2 regions of the Cernens ardua genome follow, and region 2 is predicted to be linked to the other one. Evidence: predicted binding sites of a transcription regulator. Region 2 holds the regulator's gene; the other holds the start of a gene.
The links. The regulator LexA, encoded in region 2, represses DNA repair genes until DNA is damaged. The targets are predictions, from matches to a motif close to TACTGTNTANNTANACAGTA.
Positions count from the first base shown of each region.

Region 1 (7,996 bases), 250 kb from region 2:
TACTGTTTTGATGTCATCCTGCGGTATCGCATGGTTTGCGCCGGGAAACAGCACAATTGCATTTTCTGCTGCATCATCGACCTGGATGAAGGTGTGCCCGCTGGGCGTATTGTCCAGCATAGCAATATGATTCGTGATGACGCGCGACTCTTTTAGATAATCGACAACCCATTGATCTTCATGGCCCAACGCTCCCAGATGAGTGATATGTTGCCCTGCGCGGGCTATGGCGAGGCTTTGATTTGAGCCTTTTCCTCCCAGGACCCGATCATAGCCAGTACTTGCCAGCGTTTCACCGGGTCGAACCAGGTGGGGAACGCGATAAACATTGTCGATGTTGATGGAGCCGTAGTTATAAATCATCAGTTATACATCATCTTTTTTTCAACGAAGCGTTGTTATAGTTAAAGGTAGAGGAGAACCGCCAGCAAGGCATTGTTGTCAGCAATGTGATAGTAGCAGGCTGACAGGGGTAGAGTGCCGCGGCCTTTTCTCGGCCATTTATAGGTGTTGCCTGTCATTAGCGGGAAATCCAGCCCCGCTTGATCAAGGGGGCAAAGAGTACCTGATACACCTTGCGTGCGCACTGGTAGAGCGCAGGCATGTAGAATCCATTGAGTCGATAGGCGAGGGCAGAGCTAATGAGGGCCACCACTGTGCCGCCTACCATATCCATGGGAAAATGCACGCCAAGGAAGACACGTGACCAACCGATCAACAGGCCCAATAGGGCGATGCCGATACCCAGCTTTCGCGTTTCCCATTGATATATCAGGCTAAAGGCCACTGTCATGACAATGGTCATGTGGTCACTCGGAAATGATGCATCCGGGCGGTGATGAAGGAATGTGTGGCCGATCGGTATCATGAATGGCCGCGGAGAAAACCAGAAGTGAGCAATCAATGCATTGATCAACAAAGCGCAACCGCAACCTACCAAAGCCCTTAACATGGGTTGCTGTTGCTGTTTGTCTCGCCTGATCCAGCCAAGCACAAGGATGACAGGAATAATCATGATGGCATACACAGCCAAAATATACGCCAGCCACATTAACCAATCCGGTGTCAGTGTGTTGGCGTTTACAATGCGGAACCAATCATAATTCAACGCGTCCATGAGGCGGATCATCCATGCATTCTTTCAAATTGATGTAGTGCGCTGCTTGGTGTAAAAGCGAGCTACCGTAATGGGTATGGTATCGGCCTACCCCCAGTGCCTGATGATAATGTGCGAGACAGAACGCGAACATACTCAAGTGGGCGATACTCTTTAATATATACATATCCATTTTATGTATACATGGAAAAAGGCTGACCCTTTAGGCTTATCGTCTCTGTCATTACATATTCAATCGGGCAAGAGTAGCTCGGATGAACAACGAATTGAATGTTTTGACCCCAATTTTTTTGATTTGTCGCGTAAAATTTCCCAATAACCGAAAAGCATCTGTATTTCATGGAAATATGCCCAGTATTCTTTCGGTGTGGTATAGTGTCTGGCTATGTAATAAATGCCGTGCTTCTACAGAGAGCGATGTGTATTTTACCCTGCTCACCACGCGCCTCTGATAGAATTCCCATCTCAAGAGGGGAGGCAGGGTAGCGGGTGGAATTATCCGGGTGAGATTATTCGAGGCCATCTTATAGCGTGTGGCTCTCTAAAGTGTTGAATAATAGAGAGATGAATCATGGCTTAATATCGCTTGTCCATAGGCTATGAATTTTCGAAATCATCCCCATATTTAACATGTAGCCAGTACAACGCCTTTCTGTATGGAGTTCCGTCCATGCAAAAGGAACACAGCTTCTTGCAAACCACCCTTGTGGATCATGCTTTTTGGTAATGCCAGGGTGTTTTGTAATGTAAATGTGTATAGCAATTTCCGATTGTTTATTTTGGGTGGAACCTTCCATGCCGATTTATGAATATGAATGCCGCGATTGCGGAAAGCATCTTGAAAAACTGCAACGTATGAATGCAGCCCCATTGACGACTTGCCCTTTCTGTCATAAGGAAGGATTGCACCGATTGATCTCGGCTGCCGGTTTTCGACTGGCGGGAGATGGATGGTATGAAACGGACTTCAAGAAGTCTGACAAGCACAATCTGGCGGGCGATAGCGGCGGATCAGGTAATAACTAACTGATATCTGTCAATGGCTGAAGTGATACGAGCACGACACATTGCCGCTGTATTATGCGTCACGAACAGCACTACTGAATTGAATACAAGACACACCATTGGTAACGGGAATTAACATGCGAAGTCATTATAGCGGCCAGCTAAATGAAGAACTGGTCGGTCAGCAAGTGACCCTTTGTGGTTGGGTCCATCGTCGCCGTGATCACGGCGGTGTTATTTTTCTCGATTTGCGTGATCGCACCGGGATCGCTCAGGTTGTTGTTGATCCGGATACCCCGGACGCTTTTGCCAATGCTGACCGCGCGCGTAATGAGTTTGTATTGAAAGTTACGGGTAAAGTGCGCCTTCGCCCTGAAGGAACTCAGAACCCTGATAAACCGACTGGCATGATCGAAGTGCTGGCGAAAGAGGTCGAAGTACTGAATACCTCGAAAACGCCGCCATTCCAGCTGGACGATCATGGCAAGGTCGGTGAAGACGTTCGTCTCAAGTACCGTTATATCGACTTGCGCCGTCCGGAAATGATCGATCGTCTGCGCTTGCGTTCCAAAATCAGTCACAGCATTCGTGCCTATCTCGAAGAAAATGGTTTTCTTGATATTGAAACACCGATTCTGACGCGTGCAACCCCTGAAGGTGCGCGCGACTATCTGGTGCCCAGTCGCGTCTATCCGGGCAGTTTTTATGCTCTGCCTCAGTCGCCCCAGCTGTTCAAGCAGCTGTTAATGGTGGGTGGTATTGACCGCTATTATCAGGTAGCCAAATGCTTCCGTGATGAAGACTTGCGTGCAGATCGTCAGCCTGAATTTACCCAGATCGATATCGAGGCCTCTTTTATCGATGAAGAGGAGATCATGTCGATTACCGAGACAATGATCCGTCGCTTGTTCAAGGAAGCCATCGATGTAGAACTCCCTGAGTTCCCACGGATGCCTTACTCCGAGGCCATGAATCGTTATGGTTCGGACAAGCCGGACATGCGCATTCCGCTGGAGCTGGTGGATGTGTCTGATCTGATGTCCAGGGTCGATTTCAAGGTCTTCTCGGCTCCAGCCAATGCTGATGATGGTCGTGTTGCGGCGCTTAAAGTAAGCGGTGGTGCTTCACTGTCACGCAAGCAGATCGACGACTACACGAACTTCGTCGGTGTATATGGCGCGAAAGGGCTGGCGTGGATCAAGGTTAACGAACGTGCGAAAGGGCTTGAAGGCCTGCAGTCGCCGATCGTTAAATTCATGGCAGATGTGGTCGATGAGCTTCTTGACCGTGTGGATGCCCAGGATGGGGATATCATCTTCTTCGGTGCAGACAAGACTCGCATTGTAAATGATGCACTGGGTGCCTTGCGTGTCAAATTGGGTGAAGATCTTGACCTTTACACTGCAGATTGGGCTCCGTTGTGGGTCGTTGACTTCCCGATGTTCGAAGTGGATGACGCTGGAAAATTATCTGCGATTCACCATCCCTTCACAGCGCCTTCCGGTAGTGTGGAAGAGGTGCGTAAGGATCCGGTCAACGCGCTGTCTCGTGCCTATGACATGGTGCTGAATGGTTGTGAAATCGGCGGTGGGTCTATCCGTATTCACGATCAGGCGATGCAGAGCGCTGTTTTTGACATTCTTGGCATTAGTGATGAAGAAGCAGACGAGAAATTCGGCTTTCTGCTGAATGCCCTTCAGTATGGTGCACCACCCCATGGTGGCCTGGCCTTCGGCTTCGATCGATTGGTCATGCTCATGGTGGGCGCAAAAACCATTCGTGATGTTATGGCGTTCCCGAAAACACAAACGGCCTCTGACATGATGACGGAAGCCCCTGGTGAAGTACCTGCTCAGTCTCTCAAAGAGCTGGGTCTGCGGGTTCGCCCCAAGGCAGAGTAGTATCGTGTTATCAGGGCATCGTGACAGGCGATGCCCTCGTTGAAAACGTATTGTATCCTCGGGTGCAATACGTTTTGTTGTTTAATGCACTATATCCAAATGCATATTGAAATACAGAAATACACATACGTTGAATGCTATTGCCTAATGCCGGCTGAACATTTGATGAAGGTATGGGAGGTTTTATGGCGGGCCACAGTAAATGGGCCAACACCAAGCATCGTAAAGCGGCGCAGGATGCCAAGCGTGGCAAGATTTTTACCAAGCTGATTCGTGAACTGACAGTCGCTGCACGTCAGGGAGGCGGAGACCCTGCATCCAATCCGCGGTTGCGCGCTGCCATCGATAAGGCGCTCTCCAGCAACATGACAAAGGATACCGTTCAGCGTGCAGTTGACCGGGGTGCCGGTAATGCCGACGGTGAGCAAATGGATGAGCTTGTCTACGAAGGCTATGGGCCTGAAGGCGTCGCGGTGCTGGTTGAGTGTATGACAGACAATCGTAATCGCACGGCATCGGATGTTCGCCATGCCTTTAGCAAGTTTGGAGGGAATCTGGGCACCTCCAACTCTGTGGCTTTTCTTTTTGAAGAACAGGGGCGCCTGGGCTTTGCGGCAGGTGCGGATGATGAACGTATCATGGAAACTGCACTTGAAGCAGGCGCTGAAGATGTGACTGAACAGGACGATGGCCTACTGGTCGTTACCACCCCCGCGGAGTTTGGTGTGGTCAAGGATGCTTTCGAGTCTACCGGGCTCACGCCTGATCATAGTGAGGTGGGAAAATATCCGGCCAACTATACTACCATTAGTGATGTTGATCTGGGGCAACGTGTGATGAAGCTGATAGATTGGCTGGAAGATCTTGATGATGTTCAGAATGTGTATACCAATGCTGACTTCACCGATGATGTTCTGGAGGCAATGGCGTGATTCTACTGGGTATCGATCCGGGCTCAAGACGTACAGGCTATGGCGTGATTGATGCTTCTTCGGCTCAGCCTACCTACGTCGCCAGTGGTTTTATTCGGATTGATGCCGAGGATTTGGCTCAGCGTCTGGCACAGGTCTATGCCGGTGTCGCCGAGCTGATCGCCTCTTATCGTCCCGCTGAATTTGCGATCGAACGCGTTTTCGTGGCGAAGAATGCCGATTCGGCGTTAAAGCTGGGGCAAGCAAGGGGTAGCGCGATTGTTTGCGCCGCCAACCATGGTTTACTTGTGCATGAGTATGCGGCCACGCTGGTCAAACAAGTGGTGACCGGTAATGGAGGGGCAGATAAACCTGCCGTACAGCGAATGGTCATGGCTACTCTAAAACTCAATGGCCTACCGCAGGCGGATGCTGCAGATGCTCTGGCTATCGCACTGACTCACTGTTACAGTCAACGAGGCATGCAGGTAAGGGGTGATACCAAGGCCAATTCCCGAAAACGTGGAAGCCGGAATGCTTGGCGTTCCTATCGGCCTTGAAGTTGGCTGTACTTTTTTTTCAATTATTCCTTATCATTTTCCTTTCTGATTACGTCCTTCTCATCGCTCTTTCTTTTATCCACCAACATTTCCTGCACGTGATTTACCCAATCCAAACCACATTCTTTTGTCTTCATTCACTTATATTGGAACTTGAGAGCGCACCTGTTTTCTTGGCCTCTCTGCAATGTTGTGATGATATGTACTGATCCATCCATCAAATGCTATTCATATGAGTGCGTTTTTGTATATGCATTGCTAAACGGGTATTCGTAGTCAGATAGGATGAATATTGATAGAGCACTTAAACTCGAAGAGTCGTAAGAGTCGTTCTCTTCCTGTGACGTGATGTGAGTATCTGTCGTTTTGTTGTGTAGATGGCTGTAATGGCAGACAGTAGGGCAAATTCTTTTGTATACTGGAAAGAAATCCGACCAATGAACGAGCTAGCATATTGATAACATTAACGTTGTTGTTATATCGATGAGATGTCGATGAGTTATCGCTGTGACCTCGCTGATGTGATCTTTCTACCAGGTAGCTCGTCTTGGCATGCATCCATTAAAGGAAAATCGAGGACTATGATTGGACGCTTGTTCGGCCAGTTGATTGAGAAACAGCCCCCCTGGATTGTCATTGACGTACATGGCGTGGGTTATGAGTTGGAAGCCTCGATGAACACCATTGTCAATCTGCCGCCAGTGGGTGAGTCTGTCCGTCTCTATACCCATCTGGCCGTGAGGGAAGATGCGCACTTGCTGTATGGCTTCAAGGATGAGCTGGAACGACGCATGTTTCGTGAGCTTATTCGCATTTCTGGAATAGGGCCGAGAGTAGCACTTGCCATTCTTTCCGGCATGGAGCGCAGTCAATTTGTCCAATGCCTGCAGGATGAAGACGCAGCTTCGTTGACCAAGCTCCCTGGGGTGGGTAAAAAGACGGCGGAACGGTTGATCGTCGAAATGCGTGACCGCATGGCCCGTTGGCCCGAATTGATCCGCGAGGCGGATGCAGCCAAGGGCGGCTTGAGTTCTCTGTTTTATTCGGCTGCCGCAGATCAGCCAACCGATTCAATTGATAATTATGCCGATGCAGAAGCGGCCTTGGTGACATTGGGATACCGTCCCACTGAAGCAGCCAAGATGCTGAAAGGCATGGACTACACCGAATCGGTTGAACAGCTCATCAAGTCTGCGCTTTCTTCTCGCATGAATAATGATCGGGGAGGGCATCGATGATCGAATCTGATCGTCTGATCTCCTCTGACCCAAAAGGGGACACTGAAACACGGGTGGATCATGCCATTCGGCCTCGCTCCCTTGATGACTATATCGGGCAACCGGCGGTTCGCGAGCAGCTGGGTATTTTTATTGATGCTGCACGTCATCGCGGCGACAGTCTGGATCATACCCTTGTTTTCGGCCCCCCGGGGCTGGGCAAGACTACCCTAGCCAACATTATTGCCACTGAAATGGGGGTGAATATCAAGTCAACCTCCGGGCCTGTGTTGGAGCGCCCCGGGGATCTGGCGGCCATGCTGACCAGTCTTGAACCGGGAGATGTCCTATTTATCGACGAAATTCATCGCCTTTCTTCAACGGTTGAAGAAGTTCTCTATCCGGCGATGGAAGATTTCCAACTCGATATCATGATAGGTGAAGGTCCGGCGGCACGCTCCATCAAGGTTGATTTGCCCCGTTTCACCCTGGTAGGTGCAACTACTCGGGCAGGATTGCTGACTTCCCCCTTGCGCGATCGTTTTGGTATTGTGCAACGGCTGGAATTTTATGATGTGGGGGATTTGAGTAGTATCGTCTCGCGATCGGCCTCTATGCTTGCCCTGGATGCAAATGAAGCGGGTGCGTTGGAAATAGCCCGTCGTTCTCGTGGTACGCCCCGCATTGCCAATCGGCTGTTACGTCGTGTTCGTGATTATGCTCAGGTGAAAGCCGATGGACAGATCAACGCAGATACTGCGTCCCGGGCATTGGATATGCTCAATGTAGATCAACATGGTCTTGATCATATGGACCGCCGGTTGTTGCTGATGATGATCGAAAAGTTCGATGGCGGCCCCGTGGGCGTTGATAGTCTGGCTGCCGCAATTGGCGAAGAGCGTGATACTATTGAGGACGTATTGGAGCCTTATTTGATTCAGCAGGGTTTTATGATGAGAACCGCCCGTGGGCGCATAGTGACTTCTACGGCGTATCGTCATTTTGGCATAGAGCCCAGTGACTCAGGGGCGTTGCCAGATCAGGAGGAATCCAGATGAGCATATTTACGTGGCCGGTCCGTGTTTATTATGAAGATACCGATGCCGGTGGCATTGTCTATCATGCGCAGTACCTCAACTTCATGGAACGCGCTCGTACCGAATGGTTCAGACATCAGGATTTTCAGCAAAATCAGCTGTTCAAGCAGAATATTCAGTTGGTCGTTAGCCGTTTGTCATGTCGTTACATACGTCCTGCAGTGCTGGACGATCTGCTAGAGATCCGT
Region 1 covers NZ_JBPCZH010000001.1:102,947-110,942, forward strand. Annotated here, with positions in the region: gene LMG33818_RS00550 (ribokinase) at 1-363, opposite strand, end outside; gene LMG33818_RS00555 (undecaprenyl-diphosphatase) at 521-1,129, opposite strand; gene LMG33818_RS00560 (FmdB family zinc ribbon protein) at 1,913-2,143, shown strand; gene aspS (aspartate--tRNA ligase) at 2,260-4,023, shown strand; gene LMG33818_RS00570 (YebC/PmpR family DNA-binding transcriptional regulator) at 4,209-4,955, shown strand; gene ruvC (crossover junction endodeoxyribonuclease RuvC) at 4,952-5,494, shown strand; gene ruvA (Holliday junction branch migration protein RuvA) at 6,076-6,732, shown strand; gene ruvB (Holliday junction branch migration DNA helicase RuvB) at 6,729-7,769, shown strand; gene ybgC (tol-pal system-associated acyl-CoA thioesterase) at 7,766-7,996, shown strand, end outside.
Region 1: a site for LexA is predicted at 5,874-5,893, ahead of ruvA (Holliday junction branch migration protein RuvA). Genes of this name have one in related genera too.

Region 2 (7,996 bases):
GCAGGCTTTAATCTGGCAAGCCACGATCTTGAAATCCGTGGTGCGGGTGAATTGTTGGGTGAAGAGCAAAGTGGCCAGATCGAGTCCATCGGATATGGGCTTTATATGGAGATGCTTGACCGTGCGGTGAAGGCTATTCGCAGTGGTAAAACACCCAATCTTGAAGCTCCGATTAGCGAAGGCGTTGAAATTGGTCTGGGCTTGCCAGCGTTGATTCCTGACGACTATATGCCGGACGTACAACAGCGTTTAGTGATGTACAAGCGGATTAGCAGTGCCAAATCAGATGCCGGGTTGCGTGAGCTTCAGGTTGAAATGATCGATCGATTTGGCCTCCTGCCCGATTCTGTCAAAAACCTGTTTCGGCAGGCAAAACTTCGGCCCATTGCAGAACGCCTGGGCATTACACGAATTGAGGCAGGAGAAGAACGTGGGCGTATTATCTTTGGTGATCGCCCTGCTATCGATCCCATGTCACTGGTCAAACTGATTCAGAAAGATCCAGCCCATTACCGCCTGGATGGAGCGCAAACGCTACGTTTTAACGGGGAAATGTCAGCACCGGAAGACCGTTTTACCACAGTTGAAAAATTGCTGGACCATTTGCATAAAAACCGGATTGAACGTGATGGATAAGTGAACGCTGCATGCTTGTTTGAGTCAGCAGCAATCATCCTTCCTTTTGGTTTGTTTATATAAAAAGAGGGCGCCGCTTCAGGCGGCGCCCTCTTTTTCATTGAGTCGATGGCATGGAACCTTGGCAATGACTGTAAAGTCATTCCAGCGGTACACCAAGCCTATCCTCAAGCTTGTTTCTCATATTCATCCTGCGCTTCAGGCTGACACCGTATATGCCACTACCCGTCAGCCGGTGCCAGTGCAGCTTTCCGTTGCCCACTTAGTGTTGCCAATGCACGTGTAGCATCGGCCCCATGAGGTAGAAGCAGATAACGCGGCTTCCAAACAGGATTAAAGCGACGAACAAACTGACGTAATCGTGTTTCCCCTTTTCCACCCAAGTGACACGTCGTCGCATTCAATGCCAGCGTCAATACACCAAGATGCCCCAACCGTACAGGGAGGACGGGCATACTGCCCAGACTCAGGCGAACAAGCTTCTCGCGTTGCGATTCCTTCGCCAAACTGGCTATCAACCATTGCGCATAACTGTCACTGTGGGCAGAATCAGGCATATAATGCAGCGTGTCCAGAACACGGGTATCTGCCTGCGGTGTTTCGAGAACACAGACAAAGGCGACTATCTCTCCCCCATCACGTCCTTTTTCACGCACGATCGCAATATGTGTATGAACGAATTCCGAGGTGGGTTCGCTAGTGCTGACTTCCACACGACTGAGCGGTTGTTGGCTCCACTGTAGACAAAGGGCCTGCAGCGTATCGATATCCACCTCGCGGGACGGAATCAATTCAAAAGAGAGCCGTGATGCCACATCCAAAGCCACCGGAGGCAAGGCTTCTTCATTAAAATACGCCAGCTCGATCAGAGCCTCCTCAGCAACACGCACCGGATAGAGCCCAATGTCCTGGTAAAGGGGCATGTCTTCACCCGATACAGGATAGAAAAGCGGAATATGATGATGTTCATCACTCAGATCACGAAAATCCCAGCGCAGAGACGCCTGATCCTGCATGGACCCTGTAGGTCCGCCCAACGCCAATAGATACTCACCCACCACTTTATAGCCAATGAATGCTGAAAAATCCTGATTAAACAGAAAATGCGTAGATAGCGTCGAGGACATGATACTTTCGGGCTGGTCTGAATGCTCGGCAATGTCGAAGGCATGCTGCCTAACGCGATCACTGGCCGGTGACAAGGGCTTCACGTGTGAACGCATTTGCCACAACGCCACGATTATACAGAGTAAAACACCACTACCCAGTACACTCCGAAGAGCACGAGACATATCCGCAAAGGGGGCGAACTGCCACCAGAGCAGGCTGCGATATGGCACATCCTGATAAATATAGAGCGTCAGCCATAATGAAACCGCAACACACCCCGCACTCATCCACAGTACAGAAGCAGAAAGCAGATGATGCTTGAGTGATGATGTGCGGTAAAAAGCCCGCTTGAATACGATCAATGCAATGGCTGCAACAAAGAGAAGAATAGCCTGCGGAATATCCAGTCCCTTCAGTAATGAGCCGATAGAGGCCAGTAGCAGAATACAGACGCTCCACCCCCAGGCACGAGCCAGGCGCCGACGTAATCCTCTCGCCATCAGCAGGCACAAAAGCCCCAACAGTCCGACACAAAAATGCGAGAGTTCGAGGACGGCGGGTGGCACCCAACGTAGCAACAGGGCCATACGAAAACCGTATTCCGGCATGACATTGGAGAGTTCGAGGAGGAGTCCGCAAAAGAACAGGATCAGCGAGAGGACGCCCGGAGCCAATCCGGCATTAAGCTGCACATCCTGCCGTCGCTGAATCATACGACGCCCTTCACTGATCAGTAATGTCAGGCAGGACAGCAACAATGGAAGAACGATATATATGGCCCGATACAGTACCAGCGCCGCGGTCAAGGGTGCCGCCCCCACAATATGGGAGAACGAAGACAGCATGATCGCTTCAAATACACCGATACCACCGGGCACATGGCTAAGTACGCCTGCCGCAAGTGCCAACAGATAAATCAGCAGAAAAGTGCTGAATGGCGGGTGGTGCGGAAGGAGGAGATAAAGAACTGTTGCAGAGCCAACTACATCGCCGAGGGTAATCAGCAGCTGCAATAGGGATATACGCAGGCTGGGCAATCGCCACGCCCAGTTGCCCAATGCATAAAGGCGAGAATCCTCGGACGGTTTTTCATCCTGACGACGTAAAAGCAATATGACCAGCGCCACGGCATAAATGCCGAGCACCGAAGAAGCAATCCATACCACAAGGGGAGTGGGTATCCGCAATGCATCAGCCGCAGTCTCCACATCGATAAGGGCCGCTACGGCCGCAAGCACTGGCAGTGTCAACCCCAGCGCAAGACTCACAAAAACAGAAATACGCGCCACATCCGGGCCAGCCAGGCCATGTCGAAAGTAGAGCCGACATCGTACGGCACCACCGGAAAGCATGGATAACCCAATGGCATTGCCAATGGCCGAGGCACAGGTCCCGCCCATGACCATCACAGTCGAGGGAAGCCCTTTAACCCCGGCATAACGCAGCGCCGACCACTCGTACCCCACCAGCATAAGATAACTGAACATGGCGGCACCCATGGCCCCAGCCACTTCCAGTACAGAGACATTCAAGAAGGCATGCTTTAAAAGATGGGGGTTGACTTCATGCAACAGTCGCCAACAGACAGTAACCGCCAGACCAAACACCACTAGCGTCACCGCTATTCCCAGCGCATGACGATAACGCGCAACAAGGCCGCGTACTCGTGTGAATGGACTATCAGACATGACAATCAAACCGGTATTCTATAGAAATAATAAAAACATTAGCCGTTCTGTACGAAATCATGGCCGCAGTCAATACTTAGAGCCCTTTGGGCGCAAAGATACCGGGCGCATTTCGCCAATACCCTTTGTAATCCATGCCAAAACCAAACACGTAACGGTCTTCCACGGTCAATTCACAATAGTCTGGCTTGAGACCTTCTACCGCTTTTCTATCGTGAGCCTTGTCCAGCAGGACGGCCGTCGAAACACTCGCTGCTCCGGCCTTTTTGAAGTGCTCGATAATCGCCGCTAACGTCGCACCTTCATCAAGGATATCATCCACAATAACGACATGACGCCCAGCTGCAGGACTCTCAGGAGACACACGCCAGAACAACTGCCCTCCACGAAGCTCGTTACGATACCGGGTTGCATGCAGGTAATCGATCTCAAGGGGAAATTCCAGACGTGTCAGCAGGTGGCCCGCTGTAATCAGTCCACCGTTCATGACGCTATAAAAGATGGGCAATTTATCGTGGAATTGGCGAGTCAGTTTCTCTGCCATGGTATCCAGTGCCTGTTCGATGCGTTGCAGGGACACCAGACAATCAGCTTCGTCCATCAGCTGCTTCATTTGCGTGGAAATTGTAGCGGTATCAATCGATTCGGATGTGGGCATAATACGTAATGACTGTGTTTTGTTTAGCATAAGTGGCATACAGGCGAACGGGGTGATGCTGACACCTGTAGAGCCTGTAAAAAGAGGTGATTTTATCAACCCCGTGGATTATAAGAAAAACTAATAGCCATATTCACTGGCTGTTTTATTCAATGTATGGTGCGCCTCCAACCAGCGCGCATTATTCGCGAGCGCAGACAGCGCAGGTCTCTCCCGGGTATATCGCAATGCGTTCAACCGTTGCATGCTTCCATGCGGCTGGATACCCGCCGTGGCAGTAGCTTCCAGTACGGCCTCTGCTGCAGGTCGATCATTGCACATCAGCACCATGTCACACCCTGCTGCCAATGCCTTTTCTGCACGGGACACCGGGCCACCGGCAAAATGAGCCCCTTGCATACTCATGTCATCCGAAAGGATGGCCCCATCGAAATTCAGTGCTTCGCGTAAATACGTTAACCATTTGCTGGAAAACCCTGCCGGTTCCTCAGAGAAGTCAGGATAGCGTACATGTGCCGGCATGACACCTGACAAACGTGTTGCCAAACGCGCAAAGGGAATCAAATCATGCCTTTCAAGGGTTGTAAAAGGACGAGGATCAACCGGCATCTCCAGATGTGAATCAGCCACCACGCCTCCATGGCCGGGATAATGCTTGCCAATCCCGGGCATCCCCCCTTCATTCAAGCCGGTAATCAACGCACCAGCCAACGTAACAACATGCTCTGGATTGGATGAGAATGAGCGCTCCCCAATGACCTTGCTACGATTGTCATCCACATCCAGCACCGGAGCGAACGTAAAATCAAACCCACAGGCGGCCAGTTCCTGAGACATCAGCCAACCGGTATCCCTGACAAGAGACAGCGTTTTATCAGGGGTCTCTATATACAGTGATTCAAACGAACACATGGGGGGTATATGCGTAAGCCCTTCACGCAGCCGTTGAACGCGCCCTCCCTCATGATCTACCGCAATCAGGATATCAGGGCGTACCGCACGAATATCATCACAGAGTGCTCTGGTTTGCTCGGGTGAAGTCATGTTACGGGCAAACAGGATGATTGCACCGACAGAAGGATGGCGCAAAATCTGCCGATCCCCCTCATCCAATGAGGTAGAACCGACATCAATCATGATTGGACCCGGTGCAGCACGCATGAAACGCTCCTTGTCAAGGTGTACCGATTTTCCCTGTTTATGACTATGCCATGGCACACATTGGTATGCGCAGAATGTCTGAACTCACCATAGCCCGAGGAAGACGTACGATAAACACAAAAGATAATGGAGCGCTATTCTAGCGTTTCATGAAGGAAGGTACACGTAGAAATTAAATCTGATAGGCTTGGGGAGTGTCACCTCGAAATGACTACAGGCAATCCGGGAAAACAACAAAACATTCGGGGATTAAGTTCTATAACAGCAATTGGACTTGCACTGTCAGCAATACTGGATACAATTACAGCTATTATTGATACAGCATAGGTTAATGGCAATGACCCGACCCCTTACGCGCCGCCAACAGGAAGTTCTTGACCTCATCACCGAAACGGTGGCGACCCACGGGTATCCCCCCACTCGTGCAGAAATTGCCCGATCTCTCGGTTTTCGTTCGGCCAATGCTGCAGAAGAACATTTGAAAGCGCTAAAACGTAAAGGTGTTATCGAGATGATACCGGGGGCTTCCCGTGGTATCAGGGTCGTATCATCCCATCTTGCAAAAACGCAAGGCGGGGATGAAAAAAATGCTGATAAAAGAAGTACCGATAAAAAAGGCGCACCCTCTTCGCAACATACCACCGCAAAATTTGTAACTCCCCAGCAGGAGGCTGCCAATGCATCTGATGCTCCGGCTGCCGAGGGGCTTGCCATCATAGGGCAGGTAGCTGCCGGTAGCCCGGTATTGGCACAGGAGCATGTAGATCGCTATTGCCCACTTCCGCCGACCTTTTTCTCACCGAAGGCAGACTATCTTCTTCGGGTCAAAGGGCTCTCCATGCAGGATATCGGGATTTTGGATGGCGACTTGCTCGCTGTCCATCGTACCAGTGATGTTCGCAATGGACAGATTGTGGTTGCTCGTATTGGCGAAGACGTCACCGTCAAACGCTTTGAGCGTAAAGGCAGTAAAATACGTCTGTTGGCTGAAAACGCTGACTTTGCTCCTATTGAGGTAGATCCAAGCCAGGGCTTCGAAATAGAAGGCATTGGTGTAGGTGTTATTCGAGGAGATCAAGGCAGCGGCTTACACTAAAACGAGGCATTATCGGTTTCACTACTAGTTACCGGTTTCACTCACTATAAGTGCAGGCCCAACACTCCCTGGCCGTGTGCCTGGGGGTGCTTCAATGATTACCCACTATTCCCCCTCTACCGCCCCCCCCTAAAGCTCTCTTGAATACAGCTTCACGTTACTGGCCCCGCAGACAATTTTCCCAATATTTTTTCATACCACTCCTTATTCATAACCTCTGCGACTCATTGTAGGCTGGTCGCTATATATACATATACATTGACCAGCCATTGTGATCATGAAAGGGAGATATCAAGCAATCATTACGGATGAAATAATCACCTTCATCGGTATCATGCCGAGTTAACCTGTGTAGCAAAATTCTTGAGAAAGCCGTGAATGACTTGACATCACATTAACGGAATATGCTAACAATGAAGCGTAGAAGCGTAGAAGCGTAGAAGCGTAGAAGCGTAGAAGCGGAGAAGCGTAGAAGCGTAGAAGCGTAGAAGCGGAGAAGCGGAGAAGCGTAGAAGCGGAGAAGCGGAGAAACGGAGAAGCCAATATGCAGTGAATCATTCAGGATGATTCACTGCCAACAATCATGATCAATGCACTGTGACGTTATCACTTAACTCCTCGACCACTTCACCCTCTTCCCACAGTTTTGTGCGGGTAATGGCATGATCGATCATTTCACGCGCCACCTGAAAACGCGAATCACGTAGTAATTCCAGTGCATCCTTGGAAAAGCGCACACTGACCAGCGCTTCACCTTCCCCCTCGGAGGGACGCAAAACCACCTCGCCATCAGGCAGTTCAACGATCTCAAGAATCGCAGTTTCAGACATTTTTCACCTCTTCGATAAGTTGAGCCATTCTGACACAAAAAAGCGTCGGCACCTCAACTCGCGTGCAGTTTCGACTTCACAGCGTTTATAAAAATGCTCTCTTTTCGTACTCATGACACTTGATATCCACTCGCACAGATAATCATCAGCGAGAAGGCAAACACAGAGCGTACAAGGAAAAGGAATGGATAAACGGCAAGCCAGATAACCTGATAATAACATTGTCCGTCGACAAACGACAAAGGTCAGATGACATTACCACTCTTCAGCACCTTGCCGAAGTTCACTGGTCAATGCCTTCAAGTGCTTCAGTAGTGCCTGGAGGGGGACCGCATTGACATCGCTTTGGATCATGCCTGAGTTGACAGGTTGAGCAGTGGAGAGGCGCAACAGCCGCCCAAGGCGTGAATCCAATACATGCAGCTCGCCTTGCGGCGTCAGCAATGCAGAGTACAGACGATGAAGATCCCCCCCTTCCGAATAATAGCGGGAGAGAAACTGGCGCCAATCAGTGCCAACATGTTCGCTGGGTTTGATAAATTCAGCAATCAGAGAGGCAATCCCCCGTTCAATCAATGCCGCAGCACCCTCTTCCAACGCGTCAGGCAATGGCCCGACAGACGCTCCGGAACGCTGCTGATCAGCCTCTTTCAGCAAACTTTCAGCATGGTAAAACCAGCGATTGGTTTGACGCGCGGTTTCCATTGGAAAATCCCCGATACTTCGTCGAAGCGACTGGCAAGTACTGCTCACTCAGATGCATGGATCTTACGCCGAGCAGCAATTGATGTGCCCACCATCAACTTGCGACATGATA
Region 2 covers NZ_JBPCZH010000001.1:354,733-362,728, forward strand. Annotated here, with positions in the region: gene mfd (transcription-repair coupling factor) at 1-636, shown strand, start outside; gene LMG33818_RS01620 (phosphatidylglycerol lysyltransferase domain-containing protein) at 858-3,434, opposite strand; gene LMG33818_RS01625 (hypoxanthine-guanine phosphoribosyltransferase) at 3,511-4,047, opposite strand; gene nagZ (beta-N-acetylhexosaminidase) at 4,213-5,253, opposite strand; gene lexA (transcriptional repressor LexA) at 5,591-6,349, shown strand; gene LMG33818_RS01640 (hypothetical protein) at 6,937-7,179, opposite strand; gene LMG33818_RS01645 (DUF6586 family protein) at 7,435-7,884, opposite strand.